Regions from separate parts of the Pectobacterium hainanensis genome, predicted to be linked through region 3. Evidence: predicted binding sites of a transcription regulator. Region 3 holds the regulator's gene; each other region holds the start of a gene.
The links. The regulator PurR, encoded in region 3, represses purine synthesis genes. The targets are predictions, from matches to a motif close to CANGCAAACGTTTGCNTG.

Region 1 (6,301 bases), on a different contig from region 3:
TGGTTTCATTACCCAGCCATTCTTCTTCCAGCAACTCGACTTGATGCAGCAGAGCCAGTAATTTCTGGCCTTGCTCGGTGGGGCGTGGCGGAATGGTCCTGACGAGTAGCGGCTGACCAAACAGGTTTTCCAACTGTTTAATACGTTGTGATACCGCGGATTGTGTAATGCACAATTTCTGTGCGGCGCGTTCAAAGCCCCGCTCACGTATTACGGCATCCAGAGCTTGAAGCGTTCGATAGTCCGGGCGTTTCATTGAAGTAAGTATTCCTCTGAATGAAGTCGGTTTTTTTTCACTATGCCACATTTTGCTGTGTTGACATGCAGAAATCTTATTTCCCCGTTTACGGTTCATGAAATAATGCACGGAAAACGTAGGGAATTTGCGCTATTTATTAGAAGGCATACTCTATAATATGCACCGTTTTTCGTATTAATGGACGTAAAGTGGACAAACTATGACACAAGATGAATTGAAAAAAGCAGTCGGATGGGCAGCATTGGATTACGTTCGTCCTGACACCATTGTCGGGGTGGGAACCGGTTCGACCGCTGCTCATTTTATTGATGCACTGGGTTCGATAAAGCATCAGATTAAAGGTGCGGTATCCAGTTCTGATGCTTCAACAGCCAAACTTAAAAGTTTGGGAATTCCCGTATTTGATTGTAATGACGTTGACTCCCTGGATGTGTATGTGGACGGCGCAGATGAAATCAACGGGCATATGCAAATGATTAAAGGCGGTGGCGCCGCGCTTACACGCGAAAAAATTATTGCGGCAATTTCTCGCCAGTTTGTCTGCATCGTCGATGCGTCGAAACAGGTCGATGTATTGGGCAAATTCCCGTTACCCGTTGAAGTGATTCCAATGGCCAGGGCTTACGTCGCACGCGAGTTAGCCAAGATGGGTGCCCAGCCCGTGTACCGTCAGGGCGTGGTAACGGATAATGGCAATATTATTCTGGATGTACACAATCTGAACATGATGGATGCCGTTGCTGTTGAGAATCATATCAATGGTATCGCGGGTGTCGTGACCGTTGGGCTGTTTGCTAATCGTGGTGCTGATGTGGCGTTGGTCGGGACAGCAGACGGCGTAAAAACGGTGGTTAAGTGAGTTTTAAATCGTTTCGGGGTCGGATGGGCTTTTGCGTCTAAAAATTTTTCTATAAAAAAGTTTTTTATTTAACGGCTCATTTTTGGTACTTAATATCACTTTTTCTTATTTTGTCCATTAACGGTATGGCAATGCACACTTTTAGCAATATTTTTCGCCAGAAATCTTTTTGCTGTGTTGTGTTTGCCATATTAACCAGGCAATCGTTTGTATTGCCGAGTGCGTAAATTTTGTTATGTTGGCAGGAGCTATTTGGCAAGCAGTCGCATCTGAAGTCTGAAAATAAGGTCGGGAAATGGCAAAGGTATCACTGGAAAAAGAGAAAATTAAGTTTCTGTTAGTGGAAGGCGTGCACCAGAATGCGCTGGAGAATCTGCGTGCAGCGGGTTACACCAACATTGAGTACCATAAAGGGGCATTAGACGCGGAATCCCTGAAGGAATCCATCCGTGATGCGCACTTTATTGGTATCCGTTCGCGCACGCATCTGACGGAAGACGTTTTTGCTGCCGCAGAGAAATTAATCGCGGTTGGCTGTTTCTGTATCGGAACAAACCAGGTTGATTTATCGGCAGCGACAAAACGTGGTATCCCGGTATTCAACGCGCCTTTTTCCAATACCCGTTCCGTTGCGGAAATGGTACTGGGTGAAATGCTGTTATTGCTACGCGGTATTCCTGCTGCGAATGCAAAAGCACACCGTGGTGTCTGGCATAAGTTGGCCGTTGGATCGTTTGAAGCGCGCGGCAAGAAGCTGGGCATTATCGGTTATGGTCACATTGGTACGCAGTTGGGTATTCTGGCCGAAGGGCTAGGCATGCACGTTTACTTCTATGATATCGAAAGTAAATTGCCACTGGGTAATGCACAACAAGTTCGCCACCTTTCAGATTTGCTGAACATGAGCGACGTGGTGAGCCTGCATGTGCCGGAAAATGACAGCACGCAGAATATGATGGGAGCGGAAGAACTGGCACTGATGAAGCCAGGTTCCATCCTGATTAACGCCGCTCGCGGGACCGTGGTTGATATTCCCGCACTGTGCGAAGCGTTGAGCAGCAAACATCTGTCTGGCGCGGCCATTGACGTATTTCCACAGGAACCCGCAACCAACAGCGATCCTTTCCTGTCCCCATTATGTGAATTTGACAATGTGCTGCTGACGCCGCATATCGGTGGTTCCACACAGGAAGCACAAGAGAACATCGGCGATGAGGTTGCCGGTAAGCTGGCCAAGTACTCGGATAACGGTTCTACGTTGTCGGCCGTTAACTTCCCTGAGGTTTCTCTGCCAGTACATAGTGAACGTGCCAGTCGGTTGCTGCATATTCATGAAAATCGTCCGGGGGTATTGACGCGGATTAACCAGATTTTCGCCGAGCAGGGTATCAACATCGCCGCTCAGTATCTGCAAACATCGGCAGAGATTGGTTATGTGGTCATTGATGTTGAAACGGATGGGGCTCAAACGGCATTGCAGCTGATGAAGGCTATTCCGGGTACGATTCGGGCTCGCCTGTTGTACTAATCTATCGTTGACTGATGTGTTACCAGCCTAATTTTTTACAGGCGTTTGATAACGAATTTCATCTTCCTTCAAATCCCCGCTCTGTCGGGGATTTTTTTAGAGCATGTGTTGATCTCAGGAATTCCCCTTGTTTCATTTTTTCATGATAAAAAATAATTTTATTGAAACGTGATTTCTATCACGTTGTTTTAGGTGGGCATTGGAATAGGCGTGCCGATAACCTTATGGCTCCTTTTATTGTTTTATGAAAGGAATGAGAGACATCTTGTCCTCTCACCGTAGGCCAGCCTGTGGCTGGTTTAATTTGTCCCTCGTTTAGCGTCCTATGACGAGATGCATAAATGAGACTCGCCCTAGAGCGCTAACGCTTTGTACCGTTCAAAACGTTAACGTTTTGTTTTGCAACTCGAATTATGTAGGGGATGTTTGGGCTCTGCTACAAAATAGCAGGGGTAATGTATACCAGTGATGGTGAATAAGAATGCAACCGATGTCTATTCAAAGGGAGAAACCGAGTTACGTTAATAACATACGTCTCGTTTCGCTATTTATTACGCTTTTTTCAATCATTCTGATTTTATTTGCACTTTCTATTGGGACCGCTAGCTATTTTCTGAAGCAAAGCAACGACGCTCTGGATAAGGCTAATGAATTGTCCGATGTTCGGGCTGGCATTAGTAGTAGCCTTGATCAGTTGCGTGTCGTGAGGTTACTGCTTATTCAAGCGGGGTCTGCTAATCGTATCGGCGATAGTGAAGTCTTCAAGGTTGCTTCAGACCAGGCGGCAGGCCGTATTAGAGCTTCACAGAAACGCCTTGATGAATACTTTGCCCGGCCAGATAAGTTAGCAAGCGAGAGTTCATTGGATGACGAAATTCTCAAAGCCTATGCCGACTACCGTGATAACGCGATTCTCGTTATGCAGAAAGCGACGATGGAACACGGATTTGAAGAAGTCATCTCCTTAGAAGGTACGTTGGCTCGTACTTTAGATGAAGCATTTAGCATTCCTGTTCGTAAAAAAGTCAGTGAATTAACGAAGGCTGCACAGGAGATCAATCTGCGGGCAGAACAGAACGCCAAACTGGGTTACTGGATGATGGCGGGTTCCTTTGTCCTGTCTATCATTATGGCGATCATGGCCTACATCATGGTACGCAATGTGATCCTCGCGCCAATTAACAGACTGGTTGAGCGTATCCAGAAGATTGCCGCAGGCGATTTGACGCAACCGCCGATGGTAATGGGGCGTAATGAAATCGGTATTCTGGGGACGAATATCCAGAACATGCAGGCAGAACTGACGGATACGGTGACGATCGTGCGCGAAGGGGCGGACTCGATCTATCAGGGATCGTCAGAAATTACGGCGGGTAACGTCGATCTCTCTTCGCGCACCGAGCAGCAGGCGGCCGCGTTGGAGGAAACAGCCGCGAGCATGGAACAGCTGACCGCAACGGTGAAACAGAACTCTGACAACGCCCATCACGCCAGTCAACTGGCGAAAAATGCCTCTGAAAAAGCTGAGAAGGGCGGACAGATCGTGAAAAACGTGGTGGATACCATGCAGGATATTTCCACCAGTTCACGACGCATTTCCGAAATCACCTCCGTCATTAATAGCATTGCGTTCCAGACCAACATTCTGGCGTTGAACGCTGCGGTAGAGGCCGCACGTGCGGGTGAACAAGGTCGTGGTTTTGCGGTGGTGGCGGGTGAAGTTCGTAATTTGGCGCAGCGTAGCGCACAGGCCGCGAAAGAGATTGAAGGGCTGATTGGCGAATCGAGCAGGCTGGTGGAGACAGGTTCTGGGCTCGTGTCTCAGGCAGGCACAACCATGGGTGAGATTGTCCGCGCGGTTGTCAGCGTGACCGATATCATGGGTGAAATTGCTTCCGCTTCTGACGAACAGAGCCGTGGCATTGGGCAGGTGAGTCAGGCCGTGTCTGAAATGGATAGCGCGACACAGCAGAATGCGGCGCTGGTGCAGGAAGCCTCGGCAGCAGCCGTTTCGCTTGAAGAACAGGCCGCTCGTCTGACGCAGGCTGTCGCAGTATTCAAGCTGGCTGGTGTGGCTCAGAAGCTGAAAGCGTCATTGCCGAAGGCTACGGCGCAGCCGCGCTTAGCACCGGCGATGGCCATTGCCGGAACCAGTAGCAAAGGCAGCGATAATCAAAACTGGGAAACGTTCTGATCGGGTAAGTGAAGCCGTATTGGAAAGAAAAATGGCCCGCAATTTATTGCGGGCCATTTGTTTATCACGTCTGGTGACGGCTTATTTAGCAATCTTCTTGTATTTGATGCGGTGTGGTTCCAGCGCATCGGCGCCCAACGTACGCTTTTTGTATTCTTCGTATTCGGTAAAGTTACCCTCGAAGAATTCTACTTTACCTTCATCCTGGTAATCCAGAATGTGCGTCGCGATACGGTCGAGGAACCAACGGTCATGCGAGATCACCATGGCACAGCCGGGGAATTCCAGCAGGGCGTTCTCCAGCGCACGTAGGGTTTCGATATCCAAGTCGTTGGTCGGTTCATCGAGCAACAGCACGTTGCCGCCGACCTGCAATAGCTTCGCCAGATGCAGACGACCGCGTTCACCACCGGACAGCTCGCCAACGCGTTTGCCCTGATCAACCCCTTTGAAGTTGAAACGGCCAACGTACGCACGGCTTGGCATTTCAGTGTTGCCGATGCGCATGATGTCCTGCCCACCGGACACTTCTTCCCAGACGGTTTTGCTGTTGTCCATCGCGTCACGGAACTGATCGACTGAGGCCAATTTCACCGTTTCACCCAGTTCAATTGTGCCGCTATCTGGCTGTTCCTGACCGGACATCATGCGGAACAGCGTTGATTTACCCGCACCGTTCGGGCCGATAATGCCGACAATCGCGCCTTTCGGTACGGAGAAAGAAAGGCCATCGATGAGCTGGCGTTCGCCGTAAGATTTGCTGAGATTGGAGACTTCCACCACTTTATCGCCGAGGCGGGCACCAGGCGGAATAAACAGTTCGTTGGTTTCGTTACGTTTCTGGTATTCCGTGTTGTTCAGTTCTTCAAAGCGAGCCAAACGCGCCTTACCTTTGGACTGACGGCCTTTAGCCCCCTGACGAACCCACTCCAGCTCTTTCTCAATAGATTTGCGGCGTGCCGCTTCCTGAGACGCCTCCTGTGCCAGACGCTGATCTTTCTGCTCCAGCCAGGACGAGTAGTTGCCTTCCCATGGAATGCCTTCACCACGGTCCAGCTCCAGAATCCAGCCCGCGACGTTATCGAGGAAGTAACGGTCGTGGGTAATCGCCACCACGGTGCCCTCGAAGTCGTGCAGGAAGCGTTCCAGCCAGGCGACAGACTCGGCATCCAAGTGGTTGGTCGGTTCGTCGAGCAACAGCATGTCTGGTTTTTCCAGCAGCAAGCGGCACAGTGCCACGCGGCGACGTTCACCCCCAGACAAATTGGTGATTTTTGCATCCCACTCTGGCAAGCGCAGGGCATCCGCCGCGCGCTCCAGTTGGTTATTCAGGTTGTGACCGTCGTGTGCCTGAATGACTTCTTCCAGTCGACCTTGCTCGGCGGCCAGTTTATCGAAGTCCGCATCCGGGTCGGCATACAGGGCGTAAACTTCATCCAGACGCTTTAACGCATTAACAAC
Region 2 (6,301 bases), on a different contig from region 3:
ATAGGTTATTGATCGCACCATTGACGGTCACATCTTTCGACAACTTATATGATCCCCCCAAGTTGAACACGGTATACGATTTGAAATCAGCGCCTTTATCGTCATACGCCGCCTTTTGCCCATCCGTTAACGACCCATAATTTTGCGTATAACGCGCCGTTTTACCACGATATTCCGCTTTCAACCATGTGGACAATTTCTCGTTAACGTCCCAATTAACCCGAGCATTAGCCATATGCTTTGGTGTATTTGTCAAACGGGCTCCCTTATTCTTACCATCCTTCTGCTCACTATCAGTGAACGTGTAATTCAGGTTCATCGTCCAGCTATCCGACCATAATGGTATCGTCGTCGCCAGTTCCACCCCTTCGGTGCTTGCTTTGCCAACATTGGTATGTGTACTGGAAAAATCATCAACCGTTAACGAGCTGATTTTATTGCGGTAGCGATTCTGGAACACCGTGGCATTAGCACCAAATCCCGAATAGTGCTCATAATACACACCCAGCTCGGTATTGACGCTTTCTTCCGGCTTAAGATCCGGATTACCAATCGTGGTGACCGTTCCCTGGCCACTCACCCCACTAATACCATTGTGTAATTGTGCCAGCGAAGGAGTCTTATAACCGGTGCTGACACCTCCTTTCACCGTCAATTCATCCATGACATTCCAGACCAGATAGGCTCGCGGGCTGACATGACCACCAAACGTATCATTGTATTCGTAACGCGCTCCACCCGTGAATGCCAGTGAATCCAACAGTCGCCATTCATCCTCAGCAAACAGTGACCAGTAATCCTGTTCAAATTTTCCGCCGGAATTTGCCAGAACAATGCCGTCTTTCATTGTGGCATTCCAATATTGACCGCCAACGGTAAACAGATGGCTATCCCCTAATGGGGCAACCAGTTTGGTATCAAGCATAATGTTGGTATTTTTCAGCAAACGCTTATCACCAGCAGCGCTGGAGTTATCGGGCACTGAGTCTGAGGTAATCAAGCGTCCTTTATTTTCCGTCTGATTATAAGAAAGGCTGGAATTCCAGGTACCAAAATCCAACTGATTATCACTGCCCAACGTCACTTTACGACGCTGGTAACGCAGCGTATCTTCATAACCGCCAACCACCCCTATCGTGCCGAGCTGATTCTCTTTATTGTCGTATTTTTGATTAGCGATCTCGCCATCCAACCACAATGTATTCTTGTCATTGACCTGCCAGCTCAGTTTACCGCCAAGCAGATAGTTATCTGATTTGACTGGATTTGCGCCCCGCTGATTTAACAACTCTCCAGATGAGTTTGTCACTTCCGACGCTTCGCGGCGGAAAATACTGCCACGTAAGGCCAATCCCAGTGAATCCTCCACCAGAGCGCCACTGGAATAGAAAGAGAACTTAGAGGCATCACCATAGTCAGTATCTTCCTGGAACGTGTGTTCCAGCGTTGCCGTTCCCGACCATTCTTTTGCGACTTTCTTGGTAATGATATTGACCACGCCGCCCATTGCTTCAGAACCATACAATGTGGACATTGGGCCACGAATCACCTCAATTCGCTCAATCGCTGACAGCGGTGGCATGAAACTGGTGTTCATAGCGCCAAAACCATTAGGCGTGACATCAGCAGTACCGTTCTGACGAATACCATCCACCAGAATTAAGGTGTAATCACTGGACATACCGCGAATACTGATATCCAATCCACCGGTTTTTCCAGTAGTGCTGCGTACATCAACGCCCTCAACATCACTCAATGCTTCAGCCAGATCGTTATACTTACGCTTGCTTAACTCATCCTGACTAACGACAGAAATGCTGGCCGCTGCTTCGGTCAGCTTTTGTTCATAACCACTTGCAGTAACAACAAAAACATCATTGTTATTTTCAGCTGCAATCGTGTTTAACGCGGTTGTCGCTAACGCCAGAGATACTGCATTTCTAATAGAAATCAAAGAGGTATATTTCATCATATGCCCTTTATTGTTGTTGAATATTTTTGCAAGAAATTGTGTAAAAAAACACCCAACAATGTAAATGATAATTATTAGTATTTTCAATCAATAAATGACAAATGTGATCGTTTTGAGTGAACTGTGTTAGTTATGTATCGATGGTTTGTATGATCGATCAAACGAATGACTGAAATAATGTTCAATGTTTGGCGAATGGGAAGGCACAACGGTACAGCTGGAAGTGTTTTTCCTGACGGTTCGTGGCTTGCAACGAGGATGTTGATATCGTGTTCTCATGTAAAAAAAGGGAACATGCCAAAGCATGCTCCCTTTTTTATCGATTGATATCAAACGTTTTAAACTGATCCATTTCTCCCATCGCTGGGAAGAAAGTTACTATATTATCAATCCGTTAATCCTTCCCTATGAAGGAAAGGCGAATGAACGATGTGCGGGAAAATAAATCGGTTTATCAGATAACCCGGCACATTACCGCGTTAACATTCACCGCCAGCATCATCCCTCGTTATGTAACTCCAGATCTTCAACTTCATTTTGGCTACGCAATGCTTTGGCATCATCATTGCGCAACGCTTCCAGATAATCGAGATAACCCTGATCGACATCCTTCGTCACATAGACACCATTAAATACCGAGCACTCGAATTGCACGATATCTGGATTATCTTCACGAGCAGCGGCAATCAAATCCTCCAGATCCTGGAAAATCAGGGCATCCGCGCCGATAATTTGACGAATTTCTTCGACTTCGCGACCATGGGCTATCAGCTCATTGACGCTTGGCATATCGATACCATAAACGTTCGGGAAACGGATCTCCGGAGCAGCAGAAGCCAGATAAACACGCTTCGCCCCCGCCTCGCGAGCCATTTCGACGATCTGCTCTGACGTTGTGCCACGCACAATGGAATCATCCACCAGCAGCACATTCTTGTCACGGAATTCAGCCCGATTCGCATTCAACTTGCGGCGAACGGATTTACGACGCGCCGATTGCCCCGGCATGATAAATGTCCGTCCCACATAGCGGTTTTTCACAAACCCCTGACGGTACGGTTTATTAATAATACGAGCGATTTCTAACGCGATATCACAAGACGTTTCAGGAATCGGAATGACCACGTCGATGTCCAAATCTTCCCACTGCCGCGCGATTTTCTCGCCGAGCTTCTGCCCCATACGCACACGAGCACTGTAGACAGAAATTTTGTCAATGAACGAGTCAGGGCGAGCAAAATACACATACTCAAACAGGCAAGGGTTACTTTTCGGGTTCTCAGCACACTGGCGGGTAAATAACTGCCCTTTCTCAGTGATATAAATCGCTTCACCCGGTGCAACATCACGCAGGAACTCAAAGCCCAGCGTATCTAACGCCACACTTTCCGACGCCACCATATATTCGCTGCGTCCATCTTCCAAATCGCGTTTGCCAATCACCAGAGGACGGATCCCATTAGGATCGCGGAATGCCACCATCCCGTGCCCAATAATCATGCTGACGCAGGCATAAGCGCCACGAATTTGCTGATGTGTGGCGGCAACGGCGGCAAAAATATTATCGGCTTCCAGCGGGTAATGTTGGAAACGATCCAGTTCTCTGGCAAAAATATTTAACAGAATTTCCGAATCTGACGTGGTGTTAACATGACGACGCTCTTGTGCAAACAACTTCTTACGCAGTTCGTGCGCATTCGTCAGATTACCGTTATGTGCCAGTGTGATCCCGAAGGGAGAATTGACATAAAAAGGCTGCGCTTCTGAAGCACTGGAGCTGCCCGCTGTCGGATAACGCACATGACCAAGCCCCATATTTCCTTGTAAACGCTGCATATGCCGAGCTTCGAATACGTCCTTTACCAGGCCATTGGCCTTGCGCAGGCGAAAACAATTTAAGGCATCGATGGTTACAATACCCGCTGCATCCTGCCCACGGTGTTGCAACACCGTTAACGCGTCATAAATCGACTGGTTGACCGGTGTAAAACCGGCGATACCGACAATACCGCACATGGTGTCTTTTCCTCATCAGCGCTACCGCAGCGTGACGTGCTGCGGCAAGAAACTTGACGTGCTTTGCAGGTAGTCAAAAAACCACCTGATAATATAGCTAAACTGCGGGATTAACTGGGACTGCTTCCAGTCGGCACTCTGTGAAAAACCAGTAAAGGTATCCAAAAAGAATAGCAGCGCAGAGACAATCAGCACGCCGCGCAACGCACCAAAACAAATGCCTAATACGCGGTCAGTACCGGATAACCCAGTGCGTTCGACCAGTGAACTAATCACATAGTTGACAATAGCACCCACAATCAACGTCGCAATGAACAGGATGGCAATAGCGATACCGTTACGTACCAGTTCGTCATCAAAACGAGTGAAATAGATCGCAAGGTAGGCGTAATAATGGCTGGCGATAAAAAATGCACATCCCCAAGTGACCAATGACAACGCTTCACGAACAAACCCTCGAATCAAGCTGACCAGAGCCGAAAATCCGATGATGCCAATAATGACGTAATCAACCCAAACCATGAACGATCCTAATAATGAACGAGGCTATCAGTAGCCGCGACGTCATCCTGTTCGCGGCGAATTCTAACAGAAAAAGAAAACGTTTGCGTAGCGTATTTCTGCCGATTTTATCAATCGATAATAAAGGCAGATTTCCGCTTACCGAACGCTATGTGACCGTACTTGCCCACTGAGTCCGCTCAACTGTTGTAGCTCGCCCAACGATGCCTGAAGCTTTTGTTTTGAGGCATCCGGACCAACATAGATACGTGTAATCTGTCCTGCGATGGGTGTTGTCGGTACGGTATAAGCCCTATAGCCAGAGAGGCGAAGCTTAGCGACAATTTCATTCACTTTATCCGCATTCTTCAGCGCCCCCAGTTGAACGATATAAGCCTGCCCAGTTGGCGCCTGTTCAACTGGCGGGGTTTCCGTTCGAGGCTCGGGTTTAATCTCTGGCTTCGGTTCGGGTTTCGGTTCAGGCCGAGGCTCCGCTTTAGGTTTCACCTCCGGTTTCGGCTGCACTTTTGGCACAACCGGCGTTTGGACCGGTGCCTGCACTGGCGGCCGCTCTACCACAATCGGTGGCGCGGTGACCACCGGCGTATTTGTCGCTGGCGCAACGTTCTCGGTAGGAGTAGCCGTATCGACGGCTGGCGCAGAACCTCGCATCGCCTCTTCCGCTCCTTCCGGCGGTTGAGTGATCAAAGACTGGTTCAACGGCGGCAGCGAGTCCATTTCATTGCTATCCCCCGGCTTCGGGATTAACGGGATCGCCGCAAACTCATCCTCATAGTGCTTTTTGTTACCATCCAACAGGCCGGGTAACACGATCACCCCCAAGGCAACCAAAATAACGGTTCCAACCAGGCGATTCTGAAATTTACTCGCCATTTCCGTTCTCCTCATCCAGCGCTTCCATCACATGCGCTACCGTATGAAAAGATCCGCACACTACAACAATATCCTGCTCAGTTGATTCCACCAACGCCTGACGCCACGCGCTAGCAACATCGGCGAACGATTGACTGCGCGCCAGATGCGTTGTTAGTTGTTCAACGGACGCACCGCGTGGCCCTTCCAGCGGTGCGCAATACCATTCATCCACCAGCGGCTGCAAATAAGCCAGCGTACCGGGGATATCCTTATCCGCCAGCATACCAATGACTGCACGAGTTTTTCCCGTTTTAGGCAAAGCTGTCAGTCTGCTAGCCAGGTATGCCGCAGCGTGAGGGTTATGTGCCACATCCAGAATTAACATGGGTTTTTCACGAACAATCTGGAAACGTCCGGGTAATGCGGCCTGCCGCAGCCCCTGACGGATAGCCTCTTCGCTGATATTCAACGGCGAATCGTTCAACGCAGCGAGTGCAGTAGCTGCGTTAGCCAAAGGCACGTTCGGCATTGGCAAACCGGACAGCTCACGCTGTTTATTCTGCCAACTCCAGCCATCACGTTGAACAGAAAAATCCCAATCGCGTCCACGACGCGATAATATCGCGCCTTTCTCTTGCGCCACCTCAGCTATCGAGATTGGCATATCCGGCTCACCGACAACGGCCGGATGACCATGGCGAAAGATGCCCGCTTTTTCTCTGCCGATACTATTGCGATCCTTGCCTAACCAATCAGTATGATCGATTGCAATGCTCGTCACGACAGAGACGTCCGCGTCAACAATGTTGGTCGCATCAAGCCGACCACCTAAGCCAACCTCCAGAATCACGACGTCCAGATTTTCCTGCTTAAACAACTGTAACGCGGCAAGCGTCCCAAACTCAAAATAGGTAAGAGAAATATCCCCTCTTCCCA
Region 3 (6,301 bases):
TCAGATTGATAGCGTATTCACCCTGATAAAGCGCCACCATAATCAGCAAAGAGATAAGTAATGCCAGAAAGAAAGATTGCTGAACCTGATGGGCGATACGATCTCTGCGCCCGGAGCCGTTCAACTGTGCCACCACGGGCGTCAACGCCAGCAATAATCCATGACCAAAAAGAATGGCGGGAAGCCAGATAGAGGTGCCGACAGCAACGGCCGCCATATCCGTGGCGCTATAGGAGCCTGCCATGATGGTATCCACCACACCCATTGATGTCTGAGACACCTGCGCAATAATCACGGGAATGGCAAGCGCCAGCAGTTTGCGCGCCTCTGAGAGATACTGTTGCACGAACACCTTCCTTGAATTGATTATACCCGTCATTTTTCCGATGACAGGCGTCGCCTGTATCGTAAAATCTGTTGGCTATACCCAAAATAATTCAAGTTTCAGGACAAAAACGGCAAGGCGTTTTTGAACAGCGCTTGCGCTGGCCCCAACGGGGTGAGGCCATAAGGCCGAATAACGCGGCAAGCGAAGGAATCCCGATGAGCTTACTTGAGTAAGTGATTCGGGTGACTGAACGCAGCCAACGCACAGGCAACTTGAAGTATGACGGGTATATAACAAGAATGCGGGATACCTAAACGTAGATAGACACAATAAGGTTGCTGATAAGATAAGGCTATCATTGTAACGATTTGTCAGAAGTAAACCAATGTGAATGGCTATAAATTCACAAAGGGTTAATGCTTTCACGCCGTTCCATGATTATAGGGAATGGAGTTTGGTTTTCGTTTTAATATCGTGCAAACTGCTGGGTAGGTATTTATCTCTCTTTCTAAGAGGCAAGTAGCATGTTTACCGGTATTGTTCAGGGCACTGCGCCAGTGGTGTCCATTGATGAAAAATCAAATTTTCGCACGCACGTCATTAAACTTCCTTCTGAACTGCTACCGGGGTTGGTTCCGGGCGCATCGGTGGCTCACAACGGATGTTGCCTGACGGTAACATCGGTCGAGGGGGATTGTGTCAGTTTCGATTTGATGAAAGAAACGCTACGACTCACCAATCTCGGCGACGTGAAGGAAGGCGATTTTGTCAATGTTGAGCGGGCAGCAAAAATAGGGGATGAAATTGGCGGACATATGATGTCTGGACATATCATCTGTACGGCAGACGTGGTGAAAATTTTGGTCTCGGAGAATAATCACCAGATTTGGTTTCGTTTGTCTGACGAATCGTTGATGAAATACGTCCTGCACAAAGGTTTTATCGGTATCGATGGCATTAGTCTGACAATCGGTGAGGTTACCCGCAGCCGCTTCTGTGTCCACCTGATCCCTGAAACGCTCAGCCGGACAACCTTAGGACATAAGCGCCTGGGGCACCGCGTGAATATTGAAATCGATCCGCAAACTCAAGCCGTAGTGGATACGGTTGAGCGTGTATTAGCTAGCCAACAGACGAAAGAATCGGTTAACGAAGAATAACTTTACGGCAGTTCCTGCCACAATCACGTTTTGCAAAAACAGCCGCCTGGGGAGCATTGCCCCAGCGGCGTTTAATCGCGGTGGTTAACGAGCGATACGTATCCCACCTTCCACACCAGTTGGACTAAACAGTACCTGCCAGAGTTGAATATTTCGAGCACGGAAAGCGCCCGCGCAGGCATTCAAATAGTAACTGAACATACGGCGAAAACGTGTGGGATAACGTTCAGAAAGCTGCGGCCAGCTTTGCTGGAAGCGTGTATGCCAGGCCATTAATGTACGATCGTAATCCGTGCCGAAGCTATGCCAATCTTCCATCAGCATATAAGGTTCGCTGGCCTGGGCGATATGACGTACCGAAGGGAGGCAGCCATTCGGGAAGATATATTTATCCGTCCAGGGATCAACCTGAGAGTTCGTTTGATTCGCGCCGATAGTGTGTAACAGAAAGAGGCCATCAGATTTCAGATTCTGATGTACGACGTGAAAGTAGGTATCGTAGTTACGCGGGCCGACATGTTCAAACATACCAACGGAAACCACGCGATCAAACGCAAGGTTAAGGTCTCGATAATCTTGTAGCAGAATCGTGACGTCCAGACCTTGGCACCGCTGTTGTGCCAGTTTTTGTTGTTCACGAGAAATGGTTACACCACATACGGACACACCGTAGCGGCGAGCCGCAAATTCTGCGAGGCCACCCCAGCCGCAGCCGATATCTAATAATGTCATGCCGGGCTTTAAGCGTAGCTTTTCGCAAATCATCTCAAGTTTGTCTTCTTGCGCTTGTTCCAGCGTTTCGGCTGTTTTCCAGTAAGCACAGGAATACTGCATGTAAGGATCAAGCATGAGTGAAAAGAGGTCATTACCTAAATCATAATGCTCTTTACCAACAACCCATGCTCGCCTTTTAGATTGACGATTTATCAGTCGGGAGGTGGCAATCCGTAGAATATCTTTTAGATGGTGGGGGAGCTTTTCGTCCAGCCGCGCACGCAACACGCGATGGAAAAACATATCCAGCCGTTCGCATTCCCACCAGCCATCCATGTAACTTTCCCCTAACCCCAACGAGCCGTCATGCAATACGCGCTTGAAAAAATCCGAGTTTTTTACGGTGATATCAAATGGACGAGAGCCATTAATTTTGATATCGGCCATACTCAGCATGTCATGCACAATATGGAACCAGGGCTCATTACGGGTATCCAGTTCCGCTATATATGATGAGCTCATCGCTTCTCCCTACCTTGCGTCGATGATGTATCGCAAGGAAAACATAGACAATTTTTACCTATAATCGATCTCGGTGGGATATTCCCATCATCTAGCCTTTGAATAATCAAAGGAAACTGAAGAAGAAAAAGCCGGTACGTCAATACGTAGGGGCACTCATCCTTAAGGTTAATCTGTGCCATCCGCTTGCACGTAATGATTAAGGATAGTGAAGAAAAGTGAAAAATTCAGTTTGCACAAAACAGCAATTAGTTTAGGACTGCCCCAGCCGGGGAACAAGCATAAATTGGCTGAAGCAGTATCGGGAAGGCTCGACGTGATAAAATCGCTTGCGATCAGGAGTAGCGGCGGTAATCGCGGAAAGGTCCGTCTGCGACGGAGCGGCGTTCAATCAGCGTTGGATGAACTTCAATAACCTGTGCATCTTCACGCTTGCTGGTGATTCGGTCCAGCAGCATTGAGAAAGCGGATTGTCCCAAGCGCTCTTTCGGTTGATGCACGGTGGTGAGTGCTGGCGTGAAAAAACGAGCATGTCGAACGTTATCGTAGCCAATCACTGAAATATCCTGAGGAACTCGCAATCCGAGCTCATCTGCGGCACAGATTGCACCCATCGCCATGATATCGCCGCCACAAAAAACGGCGGTAGGACGTTGTTTATTCGACAGAATTTGGTGCATGGCCTTATAACCTGATTCCGGCTCAAAATCTCCCTGAACAATCCATTCGTTACGCACGGTGATATCAGCCTCGGCCAGCGCCTTCAAAAAGCCCAGATAGCGACCGCTTCCGGTGTTGCGCTCCTGAATGCCAGGGATCGCACCGATATCCCGGTGGCCACGCTCGATCAAATAGCGACCGGCCATATAGCCGCCTTCAAAAGCATTATCGATAATGGTGTCGGTGAAATCACTGTGCGCCTGTCCCCAATCCATTACCACCATGGGAATACTGCGGTAATCTTTGAGCATGGCAAGTAATTCTGGTGGATATTCCGCACACATCACTAACAAACCATCCACGCGTTTTTGTGCCAACATGGACAAGTAGGCGCGTTGTTTGTCGAGGTTGTTATGGGAGTTACATAAAATCAGCGTGTAGCCTTTGGCATAACAACTGTTTTCAACGGATTCGATAATCTCGGCAAAGTAGGGCGCTTCACTTGACGTTGCCAACAATCCAATCGATTTTGTGTGGTTAACTTTTAGGCTGCGGGCAACGGCGCTAGGTGAGTAATGTAACTCTTTAATCGCCGCCCTCACGGCAGCCTTAGTCTCTTCGGCGACGAAACGTGTTTTATTAATCACGTGCGATACGGTTGTGGTCGAAACGCCAGCCCGTTTTGCCACATCTTTGATCGTTGCCATCTAAAAATGACTCCTAAACTTACCTGTTACAGCCGTAAGTATATTGTTAATCGTTTGCTTGCGTGTAAAACCCTCCTCCTTGACGAAAAAACAGGATTTCAGAAGGAGGATGCCGAATATTATACCTGAAGGGACAAGGTTGATGTTTTTCGACCGGGACGCAGAGCTATCATAAACAGCGGATTTTGTCCGATTTGCCACGAAAGTGGAAGCGGTAATTTATACTATTCGTGCGGCATCAGTACGAGATTTTTCATTAAAATTATGGAAGAATCAGCATAACCAGACGATTTATCGTTTCAAATGGTTGCCCGTTTAAACCCCGAATGATGAAGACCGATTTTTTACCATCATTTGGATGTGATACCAAAAGGAGAGAATTATGGATACCGATCTGAAGATGTCACTGCTGACGACCGTTGGCGCTTTGGCAATGATTATTGTATTTAGCTTCGTGGCTGTATTGAACTGATTTATCCGTGTTCCAACGTACGTTCATTTGAGCTATCTATCGGTTCTGACACGTTTTGATATTCAGAACGTGTCCGTTAATCCGGTTAGCGAATCGTTTGTGGTGTCACAACCCGACGAGCACCCACATAATGATCCTGCCAGTAATCTTCGCTTAATTTACTGATGCGGATGTCTGAGCCTGTCCTGGGCGACTGAATAAACTTGCCGTCCCCCAGATAAACACCAACGTGATCCGCTGCGCCACGGTTGTTGATGCGGAAGAAGACTAAATCACCACTTTCCAGTTCATTCTTTTTAATCGGGGCTGCATCACGCAGGTGATACATTTCGTTAGCCGTACGTGGTATTTGAATTTTAACGACGTCTTTATAGGCATAATAAACCAGCCCACTGCAATCGAAACCCGTAAATGGGGAAGCCCCTCCCCACTGATAGGGTTTTCCGATCTGACTCATTAGTTTGTTCATTGCCGTTAATTTGGCATGCTGATAACGCTTTTTATGTGCAGCACTGAGCGTTAAGCCTTTATCCAGTTTCTCTTTTTTTCCTGTTTCTACTTTACCTTTCAAACCGGATTTTAATCTGCCGTGAGTAGCCGCCAGTTTTACATTGCTATCGGTGTTTGACTTTTTAAGCCCTTTTTTGACCAATGCTGGCGTGGCATTTTTAGTTCTTGATAGAGGTTTTTCAGAAGAATGCTTTGTCACGACTTTTATTTTATCGTTTTTAATTTTAGTCGTTGTTTCTGGCTTTTTACTTTTTATCGGCGTCGGTGATTTTTTATTGTTCTTTACCGGTTTGCTTTTTTTGTGATCTCCTTCAACGACATTTTTCACGCTGGTTTTACGCGGCGATGAATGGTTTGCATTGGGGGCGGCCTGAGCCAGGTTCAGAAAGAGATTGCTGAAAAACAATATAAAAAGCGTAATAAATAAGCGCATGATAAATGATCGAAGATACCTCTTAAATCGCTCAACCGACACAGTATTCCTGAAAACGACATGATAAAAAAGTGGGTGCGGCCTCTTTATTCATACAGAATAGTGAAAAAACGTTAATAGTTGTTTTTTTCGGTGGATTAATCAGCATTTTTTGTTTCGGATTTCATCGATACACAAAGTCTCAGCGTATCATCTTTGGTCGCTGACAGCCTTTATTTGGGAAAGCGGATGAAATTGATTCAATCGCAAAACAAAAAGATAAAACCACACAAAAAATGGCGTTTTTTTGTAGCTATTGCCCTCGGTACAATATGCTTGAGTAGATAATGTTGTAATGGTACATCTGACAGAGACCCATCAGTCATGTACAGATGACAGCCATCCTATGAGGTTTAAGGAAGCAAGAGAATGACGACAACGACAATTGAAAAAATCCAGCGACAGATTGCTGAAAACCCGATTTTATTGTACATGAAAGGTTCCCCTAAATTACCGAGCTGTGGTTTTTCTGCACAGACGGTACAGGCGTTGTCAGCCTGTGGCGAACGTTTTGCCTATGTTGATATTTTACAGAATCCCGATATCCGGGCCGAATTGCCTAAATTCGCCAACTGGCCGACTTTCCCGCAGTTGTGGGTAGAGGGTGAACTGGTCGGTGGATGTGACATCGTGATTGAAATGTATCAGCGTGGTGAGCTACAGCAGTTAATTAAAGAAACGGCTGAAAAGCACAAGCCTCAGACAGACGCTCAGGCGTAAAAATAACGGGTGCATCTGCACCCATTATTTTTTTAT
Region 4 (6,301 bases), on a different contig from region 3:
GTTTTGTTCACTTTGGCGGTGTCTTTGATCGTCTGGCTGTAATCACCGACAAAGGCATACCCGCCTTCCTGATTCTGTTGGGTAAAGTGGCGGTGCACGGTCGGCGTCCCTTCTTTCCCTTCGGCAGTGCGGACACGCGTAGTGGGGGTCAGTAACACAGGCGTCATTTTATGCAGACGGGCAAAACTGATATAACGTTCCAACGTTGTTTGAAATGACATATCAGCCTTGCCTTGAGGGGCCTGACGTTTACCCGAGGTATCGTTAGGATATGTACATAGGTTGGCTACATCGGCAACGCCTCGAACGGGTCTGGCGTTGTTGCAGTTTTGGTCGTTATGACCCATTTGAATGAACAGGTAATCTCCCTCTCTCATTAGTGGTTGCATCTGACGGAACCACCCCTCGTAAAAGTAATCACGTGAACTTCGACCGGCGCGAGCGCCATTGACCACTTTTATGCCGCTTTCTTTTGTAAACTGTTGCTCAAAAACCTGCCCCCATCCCATGCGAGGAAAGCGTGCTTTTTCATAGGTTGCGGCAGTGGAGTCGCCAACCAGAAAAATACGGACGTTTGCTTTTTTGATCTCATCCAGGTGTTGGCGAGCGTAATGGTAATCCAGTGGTTCATAGTCCCCTTGGTTATTCAGGCCGACAATAGGTCGAAAATTACTGTCGGTTAGCACGGTGTGCCCCGAGTAACCGGTATCATTGTAGTAGTTTCGATTATGGTTAATAACGTTAACAATATTTGTGACAGCTTCCTGCTGCGAATCTGGGTATGTCAGCGGATCGAAATGTGTTGGGGCTGAAACCCCCACTTGTCTTAATGCGGCGTTAAAACCCGCATGAAAAGCAGCATTAGCCTTTTTCCACGCATGGATATCAAGCTTTGGCGAGGTAGCATCGTCCGCTAATTGTTGCGGCCCGATATAGCCTGCTGCTACGGCGACGTCAGAAACGATACGGTCAGTGAGCGGATTGATATTAACGATATTATCTTTGCCCGATTGTAACGTAGGTGCCAGTGCCGTCAGGCAGATAGCCCTGGGAATATTATTGATCAGGCAATTATTACCGCCGGATTCAATCGCCGAGAGACGCAACGGTGTGGTCAATTCTGCAACATCAATATGATATTTACCTTGTTCATCCGTTTGAGCCTGCCTGCGTTGACCTTGCTGATCTTTGATAATAATGGTGGCAGGAAGATGTATTTCCCTGTGGGTTAGCTGGCCTGTCAGCGTTGTGTGTTCGGCCAGTTTAGTGCCAGTCATTATCTCAATAATGCTTTGTTGTTTTGTATGGTGCGCAGTATTGGATGTCACGGCATACGCCATCATTGAGGGAACAGAAAACAGAATGGCGCAGGCCACACTCTTGGAAAAACATTTTGGCATGGTTGGACATATTCCTTGTTGCATGAGTCAAAGAGCGTATTGATCGGAATTTGCATGTCGTGAGACAGAGCGTAATTTTATAATTCAATGGATTGGAAAATGCTGTTTTTTTATTTTTACCTAATCTGTAGTGGAAGTGTGTGAAATGACCATTCATGAAAAATGAAATATTATTTTAATGAGCGTTATTCATTGTGTGACCAAGATCTTTTTATCGATGCAGTAGGTCGGCGAACTTAGCAAATTGTGATCGATATCGTTAAGGTGTCGCATCTCCTTATCCAGCTTATCGGCATGTGTTGTCAATAAAAAAGGCCGCAAAAGCGGCCCGGGGAGTTTGATCCGTCACCAATGAGGGTTAGACGACTTTGTGTGGACCAAAACATTCGTAATGCAGGCGATCGGGTGAAATCCCCATCTCCAGCAATTGTTGGGCGGCAAACTGCATGAATAAGACGGGGCCGCATAGGTAATAGTGCATATTAGGAATGGTTAACTCATCAGAAAGCACATTGAGTTGCATCAGACCCTGAGAGTGAAAATCCTTATTGGCACGATCTTCAGGTTGTGGTTCCCGGTACCAAATTTGCTGCTGAAACATCGGTAACTCTGCGCCAATTTGAGCGATTTCATTGGCAAAAGCATGCGTCGTGCCATTTTCTGCGGCGTGTAGCCACAGGACATTGGCCTGATGTTGTCGTTGCTTCAGGAAATGCAACATGCTTAACATTGGTGTTTGGCCGACACCAGCAGAGATTAACGCAATAGGCGTCGAGGTCGGTTGGTCGAGGAAGAAATCGCCGTGTGGTGCGGCCAGATGGATAACATCGCCTTCGCGTGCAACGTTATGAAGGTAACTCGATACTGCACCTCTTTCTTCACGTTTTACCGCGATACGATAATATTTTCCGTTGGGTTCGTGGGTCAGGGAATATTGTCTGATCTCTTGATTCTCAAAGCCGTCATGCCTGATATAGACCGCCAGATATTGTCCCGGCTGGAAATCTGCTATGGGTTGTTCATCAGTTGGAGCCAGCATGAAGCTGGTGATGACGGTGCTTTGTGGCTGTTTAGCAATAATGCGGAAAGGCCGTACGCCAGACCAGCCACCGATTTTGGTTTCGGCATCCTTGTAGATATCGCTTTCTCGTTGGATAAAAACATTTGCCAGTACGCCATAGGCTTTACCCCAGGCATCCAAAACGTCCTGACCGGGGTTAAAGAGCTCATCCAGCGTTGCCAGTAAATGCCCGCCGACAATCTGATATTGGTCCGGGTGAATATTAAAACTGGCATGCTTTTGTGCGATACGCTCTACAGCGGGCAGTAATGCTGAGAGGTTGTCGATATTGGCCGCATAAGCGCAAATCGCATTGAATAACGCTTCACGCTGATCGCCGTTGCGCTGATTGCTCATATTGAAAATATCTTTCAATTCTGGGTTATGAGTAAACATGCGTTCATAAAAATGCGCAGTCAGCTTTGGACCTGTCTCAGATAATAACGGGATAGTGGATTTAATCGTTGCGATAGTTTGGTGATCCAGCATGGTGGCTCCTTACGTATTAGGTGCTTATAAGTTGTATTTTAAATGCATCTTATAGATGTTGCCGATCGCTGTAAATTACCCCGTTAGTGGTAGGGGTTGTTTTAATCCTCATGTTTCGGGCTCCTGCTACACAACGTTTGTTATACAGCGTTGAAAAATGCGCCTGCGTTTTTTGATGCTAGCGTTATCAACATGAAGAAAGAACAGGTTGAAAATGAAGAAAACTCTGCTTTGCATTGTTTATCTTAAATCCTTACAGGCCTTGTGCTGTCTGGAGCTAATCGTTTGCGTAAAAACCTCTGTCAAGACCTATCTTCATTAGGGATAAACGGTTTACACTATAGGCCAGTGCCCGAGTGGGTGATTTTTTCCAGTATATTTACGTTAGCTGAGTCAGGAGATGCCGGATGTTAAAGCGTGAAATGAACATTGCCGATTATGATGCAGAACTGTGGCAAGCAATGGAGCAGGAAGTGGTGCGTCAGGAAGAGCACATTGAACTGATTGCGTCAGAAAACTATACCAGCCCACGTGTTATGCAGGCTCAGGGCTCTCAACTGACAAACAAGTATGCTGAAGGTTATCCGGGCAAACGTTACTACGGCGGCTGTGAGCATGTCGATGTCGTCGAGCAACTGGCTATCGATCGTGCGAAAGCGCTGTTTGGCGCAGATTATGCCAACGTGCAACCACACTCCGGCTCGCAGGCGAACTTTGCAGTTTATACCGCGCTGCTGCAACCGGGTGACACCATCCTGGGGATGAACTTGGCGCACGGTGGTCACTTGACACACGGTTCTCCGGTTAACCTGTCTGGTAAACTGTATAACGTCATTCCTTATGGCATCGACGAAAGCGGTAAAATCGACTATGACGAAATGGCCGAATTGGCGCGTACCCATAAACCTAAGATGATCGTTGGCGGCTTCTCTGCCTATTCTGGCGTGGTTGACTGGGCGAAAATGCGTGAAATTGCTGACAGCATCGGTGCTTATCTGTTTGTCGATATGGCGCACGTTGCGGGTCTGGTTGCAGCGGATGTCTATCCGAGCCCGGTTCCTCATGCTCACATCGTGACGACGACGACCCACAAAACGCTGGCGGGTCCGCGTGGTGGTTTGATCCTGGCGAAAGGCGGCGACGAAGATCTGTATAAGAAACTGAATTCTGCAGTATTCCCTGGTGGTCAGGGTGGCCCATTGATGCACGTTATCGCAGGTAAAGCGGTTGCGCTGAAAGAAGCGATGGAACCCGAATTCAAGGTTTACCAGCAGCAGGTCGCGAAAAATGCCAAAGCGATGGTAGAAGTCTTCTTGTCTCGTGGCTATAACGTGGTTTCCGGCGGCACCAGCAACCACTTGTTCCTCCTGGATCTGGTGAGTAAGAATATTACTGGTAAAGACGCGGATGCTGCGCTGGGTCGTGCGAATATCACTGTTAACAAGAACAGCGTGCCGAACGATCCTAAGAGCCCGTTCGTGACTTCTGGTGTGCGTATCGGTACGCCTGCGGCAACGCGTCGTGGCTTCAAAGAAGCAGAAGTTCGTGAGCTGGCTGGCTGGATCTGCGATGTGTTGGACAATATCAACGACGAAGCGACGATTGAACGCGTGAAACAGAAAGTTCTGGATATCTGCGTTCGCTTCCCTGTTTACGCATAATTCAGCATTTTTCTGACATCACTGTCGGAACATATCCTCAACGCCAGCCTGTGTGCTGGCGTTTTTTATGGCGGCCATCCCTGGCCGCCACCCTGCGGGCCGTCGCAAGCGACGTTGAAAAACGTTCCCCACGTTTTTTTATGGCGTACCATCTTTGGCCACTACCCAGCGGGCCGTTGCCGACACAACGTTAAAAATTTCTCCCAGACATTTTTTAGACTTGTCGATCATGGCTGATACATTCATCCCTGTTTAATGGCGAATAACGCGTTGCGCCGTTGGATGCTCTCTGACACAGTAATTGGCAAAAAAGAGTCACCAGCAAAAAAAGTTGGCGCATTTTCGGTGGTTCGTCGGTAGCGAACTTCGCTATCAAAGGGAGAGGTTATGGTTTTACAATCAATGCGTTGGCTGGCGTTAAGCTATTTCACATACTTTTTTTGTTACGGCATTTTCCTGCCGTTTTGGGGCGGGTGGTTGAAAGGAGAAGGGCTCTCCGCTGAATCGATCGGGATGTTGCTTGGTGCCGGCTTGGTTGCCCGATTTGTTGGGAGTCTGATTATTACGCCGAGTATTAAAGATCCTTCCAGACTGATTAGTGTACTCCGTGTGCTGGCGTTATTGGCGTTACTTTTGTCGGTGGGGTTCTGGTTTGGAAATGCCTGGCTTTGGCTGATGTTTGTGATGATTGGCTTCAATTTGTTTTTTGCCCCGCTTGTCCCGTTGACGGATGCACTTGCGGCCACCTGGCAACGTCAAATTGTCATGGATTACGGTAAGGTGCGAGTGTGGGGATCGATTGCATTTGTGATTGGCTCAGCTGTCACGGGGGAATTGGTCGCTGTTTGGGGACATTCCGCTATTCTGGCTATCTTGAGTGTTGGGTTAGTGACTATGCTATTGGGGATGTTGTTTCAGCCAAGCATCATGCCGATGGCTGTTGCCTCTTCGGCTCGTCCTGACGCGGTTACTCCATGGGCAACATTGTTAAAGACACCAACGGTGTGGCGCTTTCTACTTTGTGTTTCTCTGTTGCAGGGCGCTCATGCAGCCTACTACGGTTTTAGCGTTATTTATTGGCAAAGCGAAGGCTATTCCGCATCGGTTATTGGTTACCTTTGGTCATTAGGCGTGGTTGCTGAAATTATCATTTTTACCTTTAGTCAATCCTTGTTTAAGCGCTGGAGCGCCCGTCAACTTCTGTTGCTTTCTGCCGTGTGTGGCATAGTGCGCTGGACGTTGATGGGGTCAACAGTGGCCTTGCCCTGGCTGGTTGTGATACAGATACTGCATTGTGGTACGTTTGCCGTTTGCCACCTTGCGGGGATGCGTTTTATTGCGGCGCATACTGGAGGGGAAGTGTTACGCCTGCAAGCGGTATACTCGGCGTTGGCGATGGGGGGCGGTATCGCGATAATGACGATGGTTTCTGGTTTTCTGTTTGAATATTTTCAACAGGGTACGTTTTTGGTCATGGCATTGTTGGCTGTCCCCGTATTATTTATCCGTCCTGCCGTGGATCATAAAGCAACCTGATAGATGGCGTTTTGTCGTGGGTGTGAGCAGAATGTAGGACTATGAGAAAGTTATGTTACATTATAACGCTTTAAAATATTGGCACAGGCAGATAGCATTAACAGCATTCGGTATGTTATTGAGTTTGCCTGTTTTTGCCCATCCACATAGTTTTA

Region 1: serA (phosphoglycerate dehydrogenase) is a predicted target of PurR. The motif match lies at 1,315-1,332, and genes of this name have one in related genera.
Region 2: cvpA (colicin V production protein) is a predicted target of PurR. The motif match lies at 4,583-4,600, and genes of this name have one in related genera.
Region 4: glyA (serine hydroxymethyltransferase) is a predicted target of PurR. The motif match lies at 3,224-3,241, and genes of this name have one in related genera.

Annotation. Positions count from the first base shown of each region.
Region 1 covers NZ_JBJYIN010000022.1:62,966-69,266, reverse strand. Annotated here, with positions in the region: gene ACKPVM_RS18560 (LysR family transcriptional regulator ArgP) at 1-256, opposite strand, end outside; gene rpiA (ribose-5-phosphate isomerase RpiA) at 459-1,118, shown strand; gene serA (phosphoglycerate dehydrogenase) at 1,414-2,646, shown strand; gene ACKPVM_RS18545 (methyl-accepting chemotaxis protein) at 3,137-4,840, shown strand; gene ettA (energy-dependent translational throttle protein EttA) at 4,922-6,301, opposite strand, start outside.
Region 2 covers NZ_JBJYIN010000002.1:292,617-298,917, reverse strand. Annotated here, with positions in the region: gene ACKPVM_RS03480 (TonB-dependent receptor) at 1-1,969, opposite strand, end outside; gene ACKPVM_RS03475 (hypothetical protein) at 2,277-2,417, shown strand; gene purF (amidophosphoribosyltransferase) at 2,471-3,988, opposite strand; gene cvpA (colicin V production protein) at 4,010-4,510, opposite strand; gene dedD (cell division protein DedD) at 4,649-5,383, opposite strand; gene folC (bifunctional tetrahydrofolate synthase/dihydrofolate synthase) at 5,373-6,301, opposite strand, start outside.
Region 3 covers NZ_JBJYIN010000018.1:26,753-33,053, forward strand. Annotated here, with positions in the region: gene ACKPVM_RS16670 (MATE family efflux transporter) at 1-346, opposite strand, end outside; gene ACKPVM_RS16675 (riboflavin synthase subunit alpha) at 853-1,488, shown strand; gene cfa (cyclopropane fatty acyl phospholipid synthase) at 1,573-2,724, opposite strand; gene purR (HTH-type transcriptional repressor PurR) at 3,060-4,091, opposite strand; gene cydH (cytochrome bd-I oxidase subunit CydH) at 4,474-4,563, shown strand; gene ACKPVM_RS16695 (C40 family peptidase) at 4,649-5,506, opposite strand; gene ACKPVM_RS16700 (Grx4 family monothiol glutaredoxin) at 5,915-6,265, shown strand.
Region 4 covers NZ_JBJYIN010000002.1:28,610-34,910, forward strand. Annotated here, with positions in the region: gene paeY (pectin acetylesterase PaeY) at 1-1,400, opposite strand, end outside; gene hmpA (NO-inducible flavohemoprotein) at 1,759-2,949, opposite strand; gene glyA (serine hydroxymethyltransferase) at 3,357-4,610, shown strand; gene ACKPVM_RS02220 (3-phenylpropionate MFS transporter) at 4,998-6,146, shown strand; gene ACKPVM_RS02225 (DUF1007 family protein) at 6,199-6,301, shown strand, end outside.